Regions from separate parts of the Allobosea sp. P4_C6 genome, predicted to be linked through region 1. Evidence: predicted binding sites of a transcription regulator. Region 1 holds the regulator's gene; each other region holds the start of a gene.
The links. Region 1 encodes LexA, which represses DNA repair genes until DNA is damaged. Its sites were predicted from a motif close to TGTTCNNNNTGTGTTCNG; they were not measured.
Positions count from the first base shown of each region.

Region 2: the regulator LexA is predicted to act here: its motif matches at 1,993-2,010, upstream of AC1DVA_RS02580 (ATP-dependent helicase).
Region 3: the regulator LexA is predicted to act here: its motif matches at 2,675-2,692, upstream of ssb (single-stranded DNA-binding protein).
Region 4: the regulator LexA is predicted to act here: its motif matches at 1,571-1,588, upstream of AC1DVA_RS02265 (putative DNA modification/repair radical SAM protein).

Region 1 is NZ_JBFUIF010000003.1:164,990-169,167, forward strand. It holds gene AC1DVA_RS03660 (molybdopterin molybdotransferase MoeA) at 1-1,130, shown strand, start outside; gene lexA (transcriptional repressor LexA) at 1,212-1,928, shown strand; partial or broken gene AC1DVA_RS03670 (ComEC/Rec2 family competence protein) at 2,577-4,001, opposite strand; gene AC1DVA_RS03675 (hypothetical protein) at 3,891-4,178, shown strand.
Region 2 is NZ_JBFUIF010000002.1:175,503-179,680, forward strand. It holds gene msrB (peptide-methionine (R)-S-oxide reductase MsrB) at 1-200, shown strand, start outside; gene AC1DVA_RS02575 (acyl-CoA dehydrogenase family protein) at 260-1,909, opposite strand; gene AC1DVA_RS02580 (ATP-dependent helicase) at 2,025-4,178, shown strand, end outside.
Region 3 is NZ_JBFUIF010000057.1:2,503-6,680, reverse strand. It holds gene AC1DVA_RS23770 (ABC transporter permease) at 1-303, shown strand, start outside; gene AC1DVA_RS23765 (sugar ABC transporter substrate-binding protein) at 339-1,307, shown strand; gene AC1DVA_RS23760 (YciI family protein) at 1,371-1,658, shown strand; gene ssb (single-stranded DNA-binding protein) at 2,031-2,585, opposite strand; gene AC1DVA_RS23750 (ABC transporter permease) at 2,763-3,674, opposite strand; gene AC1DVA_RS23745 (ABC transporter substrate-binding protein) at 3,629-4,178, opposite strand, start outside.
Region 4 is NZ_JBFUIF010000002.1:118,839-123,016, forward strand. It holds gene AC1DVA_RS02260 (UdgX family uracil-DNA binding protein) at 1-329, opposite strand, end outside; gene AC1DVA_RS02265 (putative DNA modification/repair radical SAM protein) at 326-1,558, opposite strand; gene AC1DVA_RS02270 (hypothetical protein) at 1,670-1,840, shown strand; gene AC1DVA_RS02275 (SNF2-related protein) at 1,857-3,260, opposite strand; gene AC1DVA_RS02280 (M20 family metallopeptidase) at 3,380-4,178, shown strand, end outside.

The DNA of each region.
Region 1 (4,178 bases):
TCTCCCAATGCGGCTGGCGCGTGCTCGGCGCCGACGTGAAGGCGCTGCGCACCCAGCCGCCCTTCGCCAACTCGGCGATGGACGGCTACGCGGTTCGCGGTGACGACATGGCGGAAGGCGTCAGCCTTGCCGTGATCGGCGAATCCGCCGCCGGCCGGGCTTTCGAGGGCCGCGTCGGGCCGGGCCAGGCAGTGCGGATCTTCACCGGCGCACCGATGCCGGCCGGCGCCGACACCATCCTGATCCAGGAAGATGCCGACGGCGTCGACAGCCCGACGATCCGGGTGCGCGTGCCGCCGGCGAAGGGCAAGTTCCTGCGCGCCGCCGGGCTCGATTTTCATGAAGGCGATGTGTTGTTGGCGGCCGGACGGGTGCTCGACAGCGCCGCGCTCGGGCTCGCGGCGGCGATGGGGCATCCGGCTCTGCCGGTGCGGCGCAAGCCCCGCGTCGCGATCCTCGCCACCGGCGACGAATTGGTCGCTCCCGGCGAGCCCGTCGGGCGCGATCAGATCGTCGCCTCGAACTCGTTTTCACTGGCCGCGCTGGTCGAGAAGGCCGGCGGCGCTCCCCTCGATCTCGGTATCGCCCGCGACGATCATGCCGATCTCGCCGCCAAGATCGGACAGGCCCAGGCCGCCGATGCCGATGTGCTGATCACGCTTGGCGGCGCCTCCGTCGGCGCCCATGACCTCGTGCAGGAGGCTCTGACGCGGGCGGGCATGGAGCTCGGCTTCTGGAAGATCGCGATGCGGCCCGGCAAACCGATGATGACCGGCCGGCTCGGCCGCATGGTCGTGGTCGGCCTGCCCGGCAATCCGGTCTCCTCGATCGTCTGCGGCCACCTCTTCGTGCTGCCGCTGATAGAGGCTTTGCTCGGCATGGCCGATGCAGATCTGGACCGGAGCATCCCCGCCATCCTGGGTCGCGACATGCCGGCGAATGACGAGCGCGAGGATTATCTGCGTTCCGAGCTGGCGTTGAGCCCCGAGGGATGGGTGGCGACACCTTTCGGCCGGCAGGATTCCTCGATGCTCGGCACGCTGGCGCGAGCCCAGGCGCTGACGATCCGCCCCGCCTTCGCCGACGCGGCCAAGACGGGCGATCCCTGCCGGATCCTGCCGCTGCGGTAGGCCGCTTGCGGAACACAAGCAGAACGCGTATGGTGTTCGTGCTTTGTTTCGAATCTGCGCTTTGAAGGGCTGGCGGCAACCATGCTGACACGCAAGCAACACGAACTCCTGCGCTTCATCCAGGAACGCTTGCGCGAGAGCGGGGTGCCGCCCTCCTTCGACGAGATGAAGGACGCGCTCGATCTGCGCTCGAAATCCGGCATCCACCGGCTGATCATGGCGCTGGAGGAGCGCGGCTTCATCCGCCGCCTGCCCAACCGGGCGCGCGCGCTCGAAGTCATCAAGAAGCCCGACGGTCTCGGCGCCCCGCAGCCGCGCCCCCGGTTCAGTCCGGCCATCGTCCAGGGCGGTCTCGGATCGCAGCCCAGCCTCGGCAAGCCACGCCCGGGTTCCGGAGCCGATGAAGACAGCCGTTCCTCCATCGCGATCCCGGTGATGGGACGCATCGCCGCCGGCACGCCGATCTCGGCGATCCAGAGCCGCAGCCACACCGTCTCGCTGCCGCCCGACATGCTCGGCTCCGGCGAACATTACGCGCTCGAAGTGCGCGGCGATTCGATGGTCGAAGCCGGCATTCTCGACGGCGACACGGTCGTCATCCGCAGGCAGGACACGGCCAATACCGGCGATATCGTGGTGGCGCTGATCGACGACGAAGAGGCTACCCTCAAGCGGCTGCGCAAGCGCGGCTCCTCGATCGCGCTCGAAGCGGCGAACCCGGCCTACGAAACCCGCGTGCTCGGACCGGACCGGGTCAAGATCCAGGGCCGTCTCGTCAATCTGATGCGGCGCTACTGAAGCCGTTCGATGTCGGCGTCGCTGTCGACGGACACCGATGCCGGGTTGGTGGGTGGCTGATTGTTGGCCCGCGGCGCGGGTGGCGTCGCCTGCGTCTGCTCGCGGCGGCGGCTCCAGGGACGGTCTGCGGCGCCCTGCTCCGAGACATGGCTGCTCCAGCCTGTCGCTGTTCGATAGAGCGAGGTCGCGGCTCAGCGCGCCACGGCTGATCAACCTCGCCTTGCAGGCGCCGCTCCAGGAAATCGCGGTGACGACGAGGTCGGCGCGGAGGCAGTCCTCGATGATTGCGAGCCGATCGCGCGTGTAAGACACGGTGCGCTGATCGGCCGTGCGGCCGATGCAGCCCAGGCTGTCGCAAACGATGCCGGCCCGCAGCGTCGGATCGTCCGGCGAGCGGCTGTCACCATCGGACGAGAGCCATTGTTGCAGGACAAAGCGGCTGGGCTTTCCGGCGATGGCGAGCCGGCCATCGGCTCCGCGCAGCGCTAGACCCGAGCCGTCGCGTTCGATCAGGATCTCCGGCCGCTCGGGCTTGCCGGCGACGGCGACGCCGAACATGAGCGGGATGGCCGCCAGCCAGCGCCAGGCCGTTGTCCAGAGCGTCAGCCAGAGCAATGTCAGCACGAAGCAGACGAGCACGGCGGGACCGAAGGCCGCGATCATCACCGTTGAATGGTCGATGGCCGCGACCCAGTGCGCCACCTTCAGCACGACATCCGAGGCGAGCCCCATCAGCGCCCAGGCCGGCCAATCCAGCCCGAAGGGATAGGCCAAAACGCCGAAGACCGCCGCCGGCATGACGAAGAGCGAGACGAAGGGCAGCGCCATGGCATTGCCGAGCAGCCCGAAAGGATTGAAGGTCTGGAAGTGATAGGCGCCGAAGGGTGCGGTCGCCGCCGTGGCGAGCAAGGTGGTGACGACGATGCCGAGCGCTGCGGTCCAGAGCGGGCCGACAGGCCAAGGCAGAACTGGCGGAGGCCGGGCGCGGTCCCGCCGCTCCCAACGTTCGGCGAAGGCGATCAGTGCCGCGACCGCGCCGAAGGACATCTGGAAGCTCGGCCCGAGCAGGGCCTCGGGCTCGCGCAGCAGCACGATCATCGCAGCGAGCGCGAGGTTGCGCATGCTCAACGCCGCGCGGTCGACCAGGATGGCGCCCAGCATCACCAGCGTCATGATCAGCGAGCGTTCGGTCGCGACGTCGCTGCCCGAGAAGATGCAGTAGGCGGTTGCACCGAGCATGGCGGCCACGGCGGCGAGCTTCTTGACCGGCCAACGCAATGCGATCGTCTGCGAGAGCGCCAGCAAGGCTCGCACCAGCCAGAAGATCGTGCCGGCGGCGAGCACCATGTGGAGCCCCGAGATCGAGACGATATGGTAGATGCCGGCGGCGCGCAGGTCGTTGTTGGTCGCCTCGGTGATCAGCCCGCGCTTGCCCGTGACGAGCGCGGCCGCCACCGCGCCGCCCTGCCCGCCGCCGGCCTCGGCGATGCGCCGGGTCAGGGCGTTGCGGGCCTTGTCGATCGCCACATCGATCGCCAGACGCGTCGGCATCGGATAGGGCGGCGGCGCCAAAGCGAGCTTGCCGGATATGCTGCCGACAGCTCCGATTCCCTTGAAGAAGGCGTCGCGGCCGAAATCATAGCCGCCCGCCCGCGCCGGCCCCGGCGGAGGCAGCAGCCGGGCGGTCGCGACGATATGGTCCCCGGGCGCGACGGAGCCGGCGCGGATGTTGACGCGCACCCGCTTCGGGCGCTCGCCCTCCGGCACCCCCGCGAGATCGGTCACCAGCACGACGATGCGGGCGCCGTTGTCCCTTGCCTCCACGGTTTCGACATAGCCTGTCAGCTTGCCGATCCGCGGCCGCTCCAGCATCGGTGCTGATATGTCGGCAGTACGCCAGACCCCCGCCCCAAAGCCGGCAAAAGCGGCGGCCGCAGCCAGGCAAGCCATCGATGGGAGGCAATGGAAGCGCAGGGCAAAGGCAAGTCCGATGCTCAGGACGAGGCCAAGCAACGGCGCCCACAAAGCCGGCTCACGATCTGCCGCGAAATAAAACACGATGCCGGCGCCCATCGCCACGGGCAGCCACAGGAACGGGCGGCGGCGCTCGGCCTCCAGCGCGAGGGCACGGCCGAACTGCGCCCGCCAGCCCTGCAACCAGGCATCGAAGCGCACCGGCGCCAGCCAGGATGGCCGCAAACGCAGAGGCACGGCGCCAACGCGGGCGCCGCGCCGTTCCCCCTGCCCTGA
Region 2 (4,178 bases), on a different contig from region 1:
GGCCGAGCTTCGACCAGCCGTTGGAAGGCGCGGTCGAGACCAGCGACGACCGCAAGTTCGGCATGGTCCGCACCGAGGTGCATTGCGCCAATTGCGGCGGCCATCTCGGCCACGTCTTCCCGGACGGCCCGCCGCCCACCGGCCTGCGCTACTGCATCAACGGCGTGGCGATGAACTTCGAGGCGGCGGAAGCGGCTTGAAGCCTACTGCCGTCATTCCGGGCTCAGGCCTTCGGCCTGCCCCGGAATGACGGTGCGCTCTATGAAGCCCGTGGCACCGCCCTTCGCGCCAGCGCCGCCGCATCGACCGAAACCGGCAGATCGCCGAACTGCCCCGACCAGCCATCCCCAAGCCGCGTCGCGATGAAGGCATCCGCGACCTCCGCCGGTGCATGCCGCAACAGCAGCGAGCCCTGCAGCAGCAGCGCCAGCCTCTCCGTCAGCCGCCGCGCCTGCCCCTCGTTGCGCATCAGCTCCGGCAGATCGCCCTCCAGCCGCTTGAGCGCCGCGTCATAGCGTCGATCCGCCCCGGCAGCCGCCAGCAACTCCGCCCGCAGCACATCCACCACCCCCTCCTCCCGCGTCAGCGAGCGCAGCACGTCGAGGCAGATGACGTTGCCCGAGCCTTCCCAGATGGCGTTGAGTGGCGCCTCGCGGTAAAGCCGCGCCATCGGGTTCTCCTCGATGAACCCGTTGCCGCCATGGCATTCCAAAGCCTCGGTGACGACGGCGGGCGCCCGCCGCGTGATCCAGTATTTCGCGATCGGCGCGCCCACCCGCGCCAGCAGGCGCTCGCTCTCGGACGTCTCCTGCCGATCGAGCGCCGCGAAGAACCGGAATGCGAGCCATGCGGCCGCCTCGGCCTCGATGGCGAGATCGGCGAGCACGTTCTGCATGATCGGCTGGTCGATCAGAGCCTTCTGGAAGGCGCGCCGGTGCTGCGCATGATGGGCCGCCAGCGACACCGCCATCCGCATCAGGCCGGAGGACGCCGCCGCGATGTCGAGCCGCGAATTATGGTTCATCGAGAGCCCGGTGCGGATGCCACGTCCCGGCTCGCCGATCAGGTGCCCGATGGCTCCCCGGAACTCGACCTCGGACGACGCATTCGAGCGGTTGCCAACCTTGTCCTTGAGCCGCTGGATCGCGACGCCGTTGCGCGCTCCGTCAGGCAGCCATCCCGGCACAGCGAAGCAGGAGATGCCCTCCTTCGTTCGCGCCAGCGTCAGGAAGGCGTCGGAATGCGGCACCGAGAAGAACCATTTCCGGCCATGCAGCGAGAATGTGCCGTCGCGATTATCCTCGGCCACCGTCTGTGTCTGGCGCAGATCCGAACCGCCTTGCGTCTCCGTCATCGCCGTGCCGACGGTCGCGCCCGTCTTCAGATGCGCTGGCCCCTGCCTCGGATCGTAACGGTTGGACGTAACGAGCGAACCCCACTGCTCCCAGAGCGCAGCATCCTGCTTCAGCACGGGCACAGCGGCATAGGTCATGCTGATCGGGCAGCAGATGCCGCTCTCCGCGCCGTACCAGAGATATTGCAGGGCGGCCCTTGCCACCTGCGCGCCGGGTTCGGGCTGGTTCCAGGCCAACGCATGCGTCTCCTGCCCAATGGCAAGGCCCATCAGTTCATGCCAGGCCGGATGGAAGGCGATCTCGTCGATGCGGTTGCCGAAGCGGTCGAAGGCCCGAAGCTCCGGCGTATGGCGGTTGGCGAGATAGGCGAGCTCCTGCACGCGGCTGGAGCCGACCGTGCGCCCAACCTCATGCAGCCGGGCGCTTGCCCAATCGGCACCGAAGGCCGCGACGATACGGGGCAGCACTGGATCGGCGGCGAATGCATCGTAATCCGCCAGCACAGGCACCTGATTGGTGACCTCCCAGCGCCCGTCGTTGCCATGCTCGGCCATTGCTGCCACCTCCCTGTGGAACGGGATATAAAATGATCGCTCCGGCAGGGCGCAATCCTGACATCGACGCCCTATATTTGCCGGAGAACGAATCACGCACGAGCAGCTTAGACCCTTGTCCGATACCGACGCCTTTTCCGCTCCCTTGCCCCGCCCCGGCGGACTGGCCGCGCGCGCCGCGGCGCAGCCGGCGGCCGGCTATCTCGCCGGGCTGAACCCGGAGCAGCGCCAGGCTGTCGAGGCGACGGAAGGCCCGGTGCTCGTGCTCGCCGGCGCCGGCACCGGCAAGACCCGCGTGCTCACCACCCGCATCGGTCATCTGATCTCGACCAGCCGCGCCTACCCCTCGCAGATCCTCGCCGTCACCTTCACCAACAAGGCGGCGCGGGAGATGAAGGAGCGTGTCGCCCATCTCGTCGGCCCGGTGGCGGAGGGCATGCCCTGGCTCGGCACCTTCCACTCGATCTCGGCCAAGCTGCTGCGCCGCCATGCCGAGCTGCTCGACCTGCGCAGCGACTTCACCATCCTCGACACCGACGACCAGATCCGCCTGATGAAGCAGGTGATCCAGGCCGAGGGCATCGACGAGAAGCGCTGGCCCGGCCGCATGCTGGCGGGCTTCATCGACAGCTGGAAGAACCGCGGCCTTAGCCCCAAGGACGTCGCGCCCGGCGAGGCCGCCGTCTTCGCCAACGGCAAGGGCGGCAAGCTCTACGCCGCCTATCAGGAGCGACTGAAGGCGCTGAACGCCGTCGATTTCGGCGATCTCCTGCTGCACTGCCTGACGCTGTTTCGCGACTATCCGGACGTACTCCAGACCTATCACGACCGCTTCCGCTACATCCTCGTCGACGAGTACCAGGACACCAACACGGCGCAGTATCTCTGGCTGCGCCTGTTGGCGCAGGGCCGCCGCAACATCTGCTGCGTCGGCGACGACGACCAGTCGATCTATGGCTGGCGCGGCGCCGAGGTCGACAACATCCTGCGCTTCGAGCACGATTTTCCGGGCGCGACCGTGATCCGGCTGGAGCGCAACTACCGCTCGACCGGCCATATTCTCGCCACCGCCTCCAAGCTCATCGCCCGCAACGAGGGCCGCCTCGGCAAGACGCTGCGCACCGAGGATGCGCTCGGCGAGAAGGTCACCATCACCGGTGCCTGGGACAGCCAGGAGGAAGCCCGCCTGGTCTCCGACGAGATCGAGGCGATGCAGTCCAAGGGCCAGGATCTCGGCCAGGCCGCGGTGCTCGTCCGCATCTCCGCTCAGATGCGCGAGATCGAGGAGCGCTTCGTCCAGGCCGGCGTGCCCTATCGCGTGATCGGCGGCCCGCGCTTCTACGAGCGCGCCGAAATCCGCGATGCGCTGGCCTATCTGCGCTGCGTGGTATCGTCGACCGACGATCTCGCCTTCGAGCGCATCGTCAATGTCCCCAAGCGCGGCCTCGGCGACGCCACCGTCCAGCTCCTGCACAACCACGCTCGCGCCACCGGCTTCTCGCTGCTGCAGTCGGCCCGCGCCGCGGTCGAGAGCGACGAGCTGAAGCCCAAGGCCCGCACGGCGCTGCGCGAACTGGTCGAGGCCTTCGGCCGCTGGTCGGCCCGCGCCGAGCACATGCCGCAGGGCGAGCTAGCCGAACTGGTGCTGGAGGAGTCCGGCTACACCGAGATGTGGAAGAAGGACCGCTCGGCCGATGCCGCCGGGCGCCTCGAAAACCTCAAGGAGCTCGTGCGCTCGCTCGACGAGTTCCCGGACCTGCCGGCCTTCCTCGAGCACGTCTCGCTGGTGATGGATGTCGCCGACGGCGAATCCGGCGCCCGCGTCTCGATCATGACGCTGCACGCCGCCAAGGGGCTGGAGTTCGACACCGTCTTCCTGCCCGGCTGGGAGGAAGGGCTCTTCCCCAACCAGCGCGCGCTCGACGAGAGCGGCCGCGCCGGTCTGGAAGAGGAGCGCCGCCTCGCCCATGTCGGCCTGACCCGCGCCCGCAAGAAGCTGAAGCTCTATTTCGCCTCGAACCGGCGCATCCACGGCCTTTGGCAGACCAGCCTGCCCTCCCGCTTCATCGACGAACTGCCGGAGGAGCATGTCGAGGTCGAGCAGGCTCCGAACAGCTATAGCCAAGGCGGCTACGGCGCTTCGCGCTTCGACCGGATGGAGAGCTTCGGCTCCAGCTACAACACGCCGGGCTGGCAGCGCGCGCAGGAGAACCGGGCCAAGAACGGCGGCGGCAGCGGCTTCTCCGAGAGCGGCCGCGGTTTCGGCTCG
Region 3 (4,178 bases), on a different contig from region 1:
GCCTTTTCCGGCGCCATGGCCGGCGTGGCCTCGATCGTCTTCCTCGCCCGGCTGAACTCGGCCGAGGGCGACATCGGCGAGGCCATGACTCTGCCGGCGATCGCCGCCGCGCTGATCGGCGGCGCTTCGCTGTTCGGCGGCGTCGGCAGCGTGTTCGGCACCTTCATCGGCGCGCTCATCCTGACGCTGGTGCTGAACGGCATGAACCTGCTCGCCGTCAACGCCAACTGGCAGCCCCTGGTTACCGGGCTGATCGTCATCCTTGCCGTCTGGCTCGACATGCAAGGCCGCCGCCGCGCGTAAAAAACCAACCAAGAGAAACCCAAGGGAGGGAACCCATGTCCAAGTCGAAACTTCTCGTTGCAGCACTGCCCGCCATCCTGATGTCGACCGCGGCGCTCGCCGCCGGCGAAACCATCGCGGTCTTCACCAAGAACCAGACCAACCCCTATTTCCAGACTGTGCGGGTGGGCGCCGAGGTCGCTGCGAAATCGCTCGGCGCCAAGGTGGTGCATTACATCCCGACCAAGCCGGACTCGATCCCAGAGCAACTCAGCCAGGTCGAGGACGTGATCGTCAAGAAGCCGAGCGCCATCGTCTTCGTGCCGGTCGACTACAAGGCGATGGTGCCTGGTGTCGAGCAGATCAACGACGCCAAGATCCCGATCGTCAACGTCACCGACCGCAGCGCCGGCGGCAAGTTCCTCGCCTTCGTCGGTGCTGACGACTACAGCCTCGGCCTCGAAACCGGGCGCTACCTGCTGAAGGCGATGGGCGGAAAGGGCAATGTCGTCATCCTCGAAGGCGTCAAGGGCTCGCTGACCAATATCGACCGGGTGCGCGGCTTCAACGACGCGATCAAGGAGACGAAGGACGTCAAGCTGCTCGCCAGCCAGCCGGCCAACTACCAGCGCCTGCAGGGCCTGCAGGTGATGGAGAACCTGATGCAGTCCCATCCGCAGATCGACGGGGTGCTCGCCGCCAACGATGCGATGGCGATCGGCGCGATCGAGGCTCTCGACGGAGCCAACCGCAAGGCCAAGGTCGTCGGCATCAACGGCACGCAGGAGGCAGTCGACGCGATCAAATCCGGCAAGCTGCTGGCATCGGGCGACTATAACGGCTTCCTGCAGGGCTGCATCGGGACCATGGTCGCGATCCGGGCCTTGCGGAAGGAAGCCACCGTGACGGAAGTGGTGCTGAAGCCGACCGTGGTGAACGCCTCGAACTACCAGCCCTATGACTCGCCGCTGGAATCGCGAGCCTGCCCGAGCTGGAGCGATGCCGCCGCCATGGCCAGCAAATAGATCGGAACCTCACTCACCGCGGCGGCCGGCACGTCATCCGGCCGCCGATAGGAGCCTCGCCGCATGCTGTTCGTGATCCACGCCCTCGACAAACCCGGCGCGCTCGACGCCCGTCTCGCCAACTACGATGCGCACAAGGCGTTTCTCTCTAATARCTCCGCACTGAACGTGAAAATCTCAATGTCCGGACCACTGGTCGCCGACGACGGTTCGACCATGATCGGCAGTCTTTTTGTGGTGGAAGCAGCGGATCGCGCAACGGTGGAACGCTTCAATGCAGCAGATCCGTTTCATAGCGCCGGCATCTGGGATCGCGTCTCGATCACCGGCTTCATCAGGCGCCAGGGCTAAGCTCGAAATCGGCCGGGGTCGTGTCCCGGTTGATGGAGGCGCGCCATGATTGACCAGACCGACCGAGCTCAACCGGAATTCGACTGAGGATAAGGCTGTGTCTGTACGCTATTATGCGGCCCATCCAGGAGCGACGCGGTTCAGGGCGCGCCGCTCCGCCTATGCATAATTCCTAAACGGCGGGGCAAAATGAAACGATACCGCCGCCAGAGAATTTCGACCAGCGAACGGATTTGCCGAGATTCTGACGGAATCCAAAGCGCCGCACTAACGAAACGCGAAGCTGCTGGCGGCAGTCCACTTGTCAACGAATAAGGCGCTGCAAAAACAGCGCCTTATTGCCAATGCTTTACAGATTACGGCAGGCGTTCGCTAGAACGGGATGTCGTCGTCGAGATGGCTCGACGAGGAGCGCCCGCCGCCACCGCCGCCGCCCGACATGGCCGGCTGACGCGCGCCGCCGCCACTGCTACCGCTGCCCATCGCGCTGGACCGGCCGAAGGAGCTGCCGCCCGAACGCTCTTCCCCATAGCCGCTACCGCCGGCGCCCTCGCTGTACTCCTCGGAGCCGCCCTGGCGGCTGTCGAGGATGGTGAGCTCGCCGCGGAAGCGCTGCAGCACGATCTCGGTGGTGTATTTCTCGACGCCGGACTGGTCCTGCCATTTCCGGGTCTGGAGCTGGCCCTCGATGTAAACCTTGGAGCCCTTCTTCAGGTACTGCTCGGCCACCTTCGCCAAATTCTCGTTGAAGATCACGACCGAGTGCCACTCGGTGCGCTCCTTGCGCTCGCCGCTCTGCTTGTCGCGCCAGGTCTCGGAGGTGGCGATGCGCAGATTGACGACGGGTTCGCCGCTGCCGAGGCGGCGCACTTCGGGGTCCCGCCCCAAATTGCCGACGATGATGACCTTGTTGACGCTGCCAGCCATGAGAGGCTCCATTTCCTGCGCACTAAACACACGACCGGCCGAACGACCGGGAGCCGAACCCTATCGGCCCACAAATACATTATCAACGATGTTCCTGTTTTGTTCAAGATCTCAAGGTGAGGTTTTCCCCCGCTGATTGGGTGACGCCCGGCTGATCGAAAAGCGGACGGATTCCGATCACGGCCGCTCTGTCTCCGATGGGGGCGGCGCACCGAGGACGGCCTGCGCCATCCGGTCCAGCAACACCGCAAGCAGCACGATGGCGAGCCCGCCGACGAAGCCGAGCCCGGGATCGGCCCGCTGCAGCCCGAGCAGGACGATCTCGCCGAGCCCCTTGGCGCCGATCATCGAGGCGACGACGACCATCGCCAGCGCCATCATGATCGCCTGGTTAAGCCCCTGCAGGATGGTGGGCCGGGCCAGCGGCAGTTCGACTAGCCAGAACGCCTGCCGTGGCCGCAAACCCAGTGCGCGCGAGGCTTCGACGATGCCCGTATCGACACCGCGCAGGCCGAGTTCCGTCAGCCTTGCGAAAGGCGGCAGCGCATAGATTAGCGTCGCCACCAGAGCCGGCGCCCGGCCGAGCCCGAGCACCATCGCCACCGGGATCAGATAGACGAAGCTCGGGATCGTCTGCATCAGGTCGTAGAGCGGCGTGAGCGCACCGCCGAGACGCGGCAGCCGCGCCGCCGCCACGCCGAGCGGCAATCCGAGCAGAATCACGAACAGCACGGCGACGACGACCAAAGCGAGCGACTGCATCGCCTCGTTCCAGACACCCAGCCCGGACAGCGCCGCAGGCAGCGCGGCCATCGCGAGCACGAAGCCGATGCGCCTGCTGGCCAGCCAGGCGCCCGCCGCGACGACGAGGATGAAAGCCGGCACCGGGACGAGCAAAAGGCCCGTCTCGACCCATCGGACAGGCGCGGTCAACCAGGCGCCGAGGCCGTCGAGCCTGTCGCCATAGCCGGTGACGACGGCGTCCACGGCGCGATTGACGAAGCCCTGCAGCGCCTTGCCGAATTCCGGGACGAAACCGGCCGTCACAGGCTGGAAGCGACCTTCGTGGCGATGTGCCCCGGCAGCCATTTGCGCCAGATGTCCGGCTGCGTCTTGAGGAAGACGAGCGCCTGCTGCTCGGGCGTCACGCCCTTCTCGCGGGCTTCGGCCAGCATCTTCGAGGTCATGTCGCTGGTCGTGCCGTAGCTCTTGAAGAAAGTGGCGAGCTGCGGCGCCTTTTTGGCGAGGTCGATATTGGCGCCGATGACGACCTTGCTGGTCGGATAGGCCGTGGCGCGCTTGGGGTTGTCGCTCGCCTTGAGCTCGGCCCAGACGGCCGGATCGAAGGGCGCCTCCTCCAGCTTGACGAGATCATAGGCGCCCAGCAGCCAGCTCGGCCCCCAATAATAGAACAGGACCGGCCGCTTGCGCTTCAGCGAGGCCTCGATGGCGGCGACCAGCGCCTCGCTCGAACCGCCGCGCGTATTGCTGAAGTCCTCTGCCAGCCCGTAGACCGCGAGCTTCTTTGTGTTGATGCCCTCGCAGACCCAGCCGGCGACGCAGTTGTAGAAACGGCCCTTGCCCGGCTCCTCC
Region 4 (4,178 bases), on a different contig from region 1:
GCCCGGGCGACATCGGCATCGACGCTGTCGTCGAGCAGCGCCGGCTCCTGCTGCAGGCGCAGCAGCATGCGGTAGAGCAAGGCGAAGCGGCCACCGTCCCGGTGGCAGATCACCGTCTCGGCCAGATCAAGGAAGCGCCTGGGCACCGTGAGATCGCAAGGCTGCGCCTGCGCCGGTGCCAGCGCATCCCCGGCTCCAAACAGGCCGCCCCCGCCTTCGCCCCAATTCCATTCCACGTCCTCGGGCGCTGCGCCCGCCTGCGCCAGCCGGCGCGCCTCGGCACGCCAGCCTGCGAAGTCGGCGGGCCCTGAAAGCCGCGCCGCGATCATGCGAACAGTGAGAGCTGCTGCGGCCGCGGCGACAACCGCTCCCGCAGCCCTTCACGGTCGAGGCTCCGGCCCGGAGACCATCCCTCGGCTGCGATGAAATGGCGGATGGTGGCGAGCGAACGCGTCAGCCGCCCGACATCCTCAAGCCTCAGACGCCGAAAGCGCCGGGAGGTCAGGATGCGGTCGACGCTGCGGGTTCCGAGCCCCGGAACGCGCAGCAGCGTTTCGCGGTCGGCCCGGTTGACGTCGACGGGAAAGCGCGCCCGGTGTTTGAGGGCCCATGCGAGCTTGGGATCGATGTCGAGGTCGAGCATCTCCCCTTGCGCGATGATCTCCTCGGCCTCGAAGCCGTAGAAGCGCGTCAGCCAATCGGCCTGGTAGAGCCGATGCTCGCGCATCAACGGCGGCGCGATGAGGGGCAGTTGCCGCGAGGCGTCCGGGATTGGGCTGAAGGCGGAGTAGTAGACCCGCTTCAGCCCAAAGCTTCCATAGAGCAGCGCGCTGCGCCTCAGGATCGTCCCGTCGCTCGCGCCGTCGGCCCCCACGATCATCTGGGTGCTCTGCCCGGCAGGCGCAAAGGCCGGCGCCTTCGCGCTCGCCTCCCGTTCCTCTGCGGCCTCCTCGATCTTCAGCTTGAGCCCGCCCATCGCGCTTCGAATGGCGACGGCGCTCTTCTCCGGCGCAAAACGCGCCAAACCTGCCTCGCTGGGCAGTTCGACATTCACGGAGACCCGGTCTGCGAACCGCCCGGCCCGCTCGATCAGCTCCTGGCTGGCGCCGGGGATCAGCTTGAGATGGATGTAGCCGCGGAAATCATTCTGCAGGCGCAACGTCTCGGCGACGCGGACGAGCTCGGCCATCGTATAGTCGGGAGAGCGGATGATGCCCGAGGAGAGGAAAAGCCCCTCGATGTAATTCCGTCGATAGAAGCTCAGCGTGAGCTTCACCACCTCCTCCACCGAGAACCGGGCGCGGCGCACATTGCTCGACGAGCGGTTGATGCAGAACACGCAGTCGAAACTGCAGAAATTGGTCAGGAGGATCTTGAGCAGCGAGATGCAGCGGCCATCCGGCGCATAGGAATGGCAGATGCCGGAACCCGTCGTCGAGCCCGGCCCGCGACCGTCGCGGGAATCGCGCCGCGTCGTGCTGCTCGACGCGCAGGACGCGTCGTATTTGGCGGCGTCGCTCAGAATCTCGAGCTTCTCCATCGTGGTGAGCTGAGCCATGGCGTTTCCTTATGTTCACTATTTGTTCTATCAGACGGCTTCCGCCTCTGGCAAGCTTTGTCGGCAGCGGGAACCGCGTCGCGCGGGCGGGCGTTGTTCGGCGGAAACCCCATGGAGTGTCCGGTGTTCCGCCTGCTGCTGGTCATCATCATACTGGTCGTCGGATACGACGCCGTCGTGCATCAGGGCGCCTACACGCGTGACGCCTGGAACAGCATCGTCCGGCTGACGAGTGCGTCGGTCGAGGGCGCCAAGGAACTCGGCGAGCGCGCACGCAACTGAGCGGCCCTCGGGTGGCTCAGGCGGCCGCCCTGCCCTCGACGATTCCCGCAATCGCCTCCAGCATCCGCGTATCGTCCCCGGCGAGCCCCTCCATCGCAGCCATGCGCTGGATCACGGTCGCGGCGATGGCTTCCTCCACCGTGTCCTCGGCATAGGCATAGAAGATCGTCGCGTGCTGGCCGTCGCGATGGCAGCGGCCCTCGATCTGCTGGAGCTGGATCGCGCTGTGGCGCATGTCGTGAACCACCAGAGCCCGCTCCCGCTCCCCGCCCGGCATCTCGCCGCGATGCAGCGAAATCGATTCGGTGACGGTAAAGATCACCGCATCGAGCTGCCCCGTCTGAAAAGCGATGCGCGTCTCCTCGTTCTGCGTGCCCGAATGTTCTCCGTTGATCTCGGCCGTGCGCCAGCCGCGCCCGCGCAGCGTCTCGGCCAGCATCGCGCTGGTTTCGAGGAAGGCGACGGAGATCGCGACCTGCTCGTCATTGCCAAGCAGGTCTTCGCAGAAATCCGCGGTACCGGGGATGCGCAGCAGGCTCGCCTTCTGGCGGAAGCGCAGATCGGCCGCCCAGCCCTGAGGCTTGCGCGTCGAGCCGCCGGCGAGGCCGAGCTCCTTGCGGAACTCGCGCCATGTCGCGTCGTAGAGCTTGCGCGAGGCGGCATCGAGCGCAACGGGAGCAAGCTCGCGCTGCACCTCCGGCCAGCCCGCGATCTCCTCCGGCCGGCGCCGCAGCCCGATGGCATTCGCCCCGCGATAGAGCAGATCGGCCATCACCTTCCGGTCGGCCTCGTTCGGCTCCCAGCTCCAGTTTTTCCAGCGGCCCTTCGCCCGGCCGATCTTCAGCCGCTTCATCAGCAGGCGGAAGCCGTCGAGATCGGCTGATGGCATGCCCGCCGCCTTGGCCAATAGCGGCGCGAGATAGGACAATTCATGCGGGGACTGGCCGGCCGTCGCGCTCATATAGATCGTGAAATCGGCAGCCTCCGCCATCTGCCGGCAGACCAGCCCCTGCTGCGAGTTGGGGTTGCGGATGCGGTGGGCCTCGTCGATCACCACCAGCGGCCAGGTCCGCTTCGGTGTGCCGTGCTTGGCGATCTCGTTGTTCTTGGCCCGCGTCGAGCGCTTCTTGCTGTCGGTGGGCGGCGCGAGCAGCGACTTCGTCTTCTCGAAATTCATCAGCGTCACCCGCTTCGCCGGCAAACCCGACAGCGCGATGGTCCGCCGCCATTGCGGGATCGCGCCCTTCGGGCAGATCACCAGCACCTCCTCTTCCGGCATCGCCGAAAGCGCGAGCCAGGCCGACAAGGTCTTGCCGAGTCCCGTCAGGTCGCCAAGCAGGAAGCCGGCCGCGCCCTTGGCCCGCGCCGCGAGGATCGCATCGCGCGCGACGATCTGGTGGGGATGCGGGACAAAATTCATGGGCGGGCAGCGCGAATTCCGTTCATCGGGCACGCCATGCCCGTTCCGCTCTCTTGGCACTGGCGCGCCACGGCGTCCACCGGCACTGTGCCGGCCTCGAATCCGGGAGACCCAGACAGATGACCCGTGCGCAGGCGATCGCGAAAGCACAGGATTGTTTCGATTCAGGCCGGCTCAAGAGCGATCTTGCCCGCCTTGTCGCGATGCCGACCGAAAGCCAGAATCCCGATCGCGCCCCGGTGCTCTCGCAATATCTCGACACCGAGATGCGCCCGCTGCTGGAATCGCTCGGCTTCACCTGCCGCGTCCTGACCCATGCCAAGGCCAAGGGCCCCTTCCTCTACGCCGAGCGTATCGAGGATGCAGCCCTGCCGACCATCCTCGGCTACGGCCATGGCGACGTGATCCGCGGCCTCGACGCGCAATGGAGCGAAGGCCTCTCGCCCTGGGCGCTGACCGAGCGTGACGGCCGCTGGTACGGCCGCGGCGTCGTCGACAATAAGGGCCAGCACCTGATCAATCTGAGTGCGCTCCGCGCCGTGCTGGAAACGCGCGGCAAGCTCGGCTTCAACGCCAAATACCTGATCGAGATGGGCGAGGAATCGGGTTCGCCCGGCCTGCGCGAACTCTGCGAGGAGCAGGCGGAGCTGCTCAAGGCCGACGTGCTGATCGCCTCCGACGGCCCGCGCCTCAACGCCGAGCGGCCGACCGTCTTCCTCGGCGCCCGCGGCGTCATCACCTTCGACCTCCAGATCACCGCGCGCGAGGGTGGCCATCACTCCGGCAACTGGGGCGGCATTCTGTCCGATCCCGCCATCCAGCTCGCCCACGCCATCGCCTCGATCACCTCGCCGACCGGCCAGATCCGCATCCACGAATGGGTTCCGAAGGAGCTGCCACCGGCCGTGCGTCGCGCCG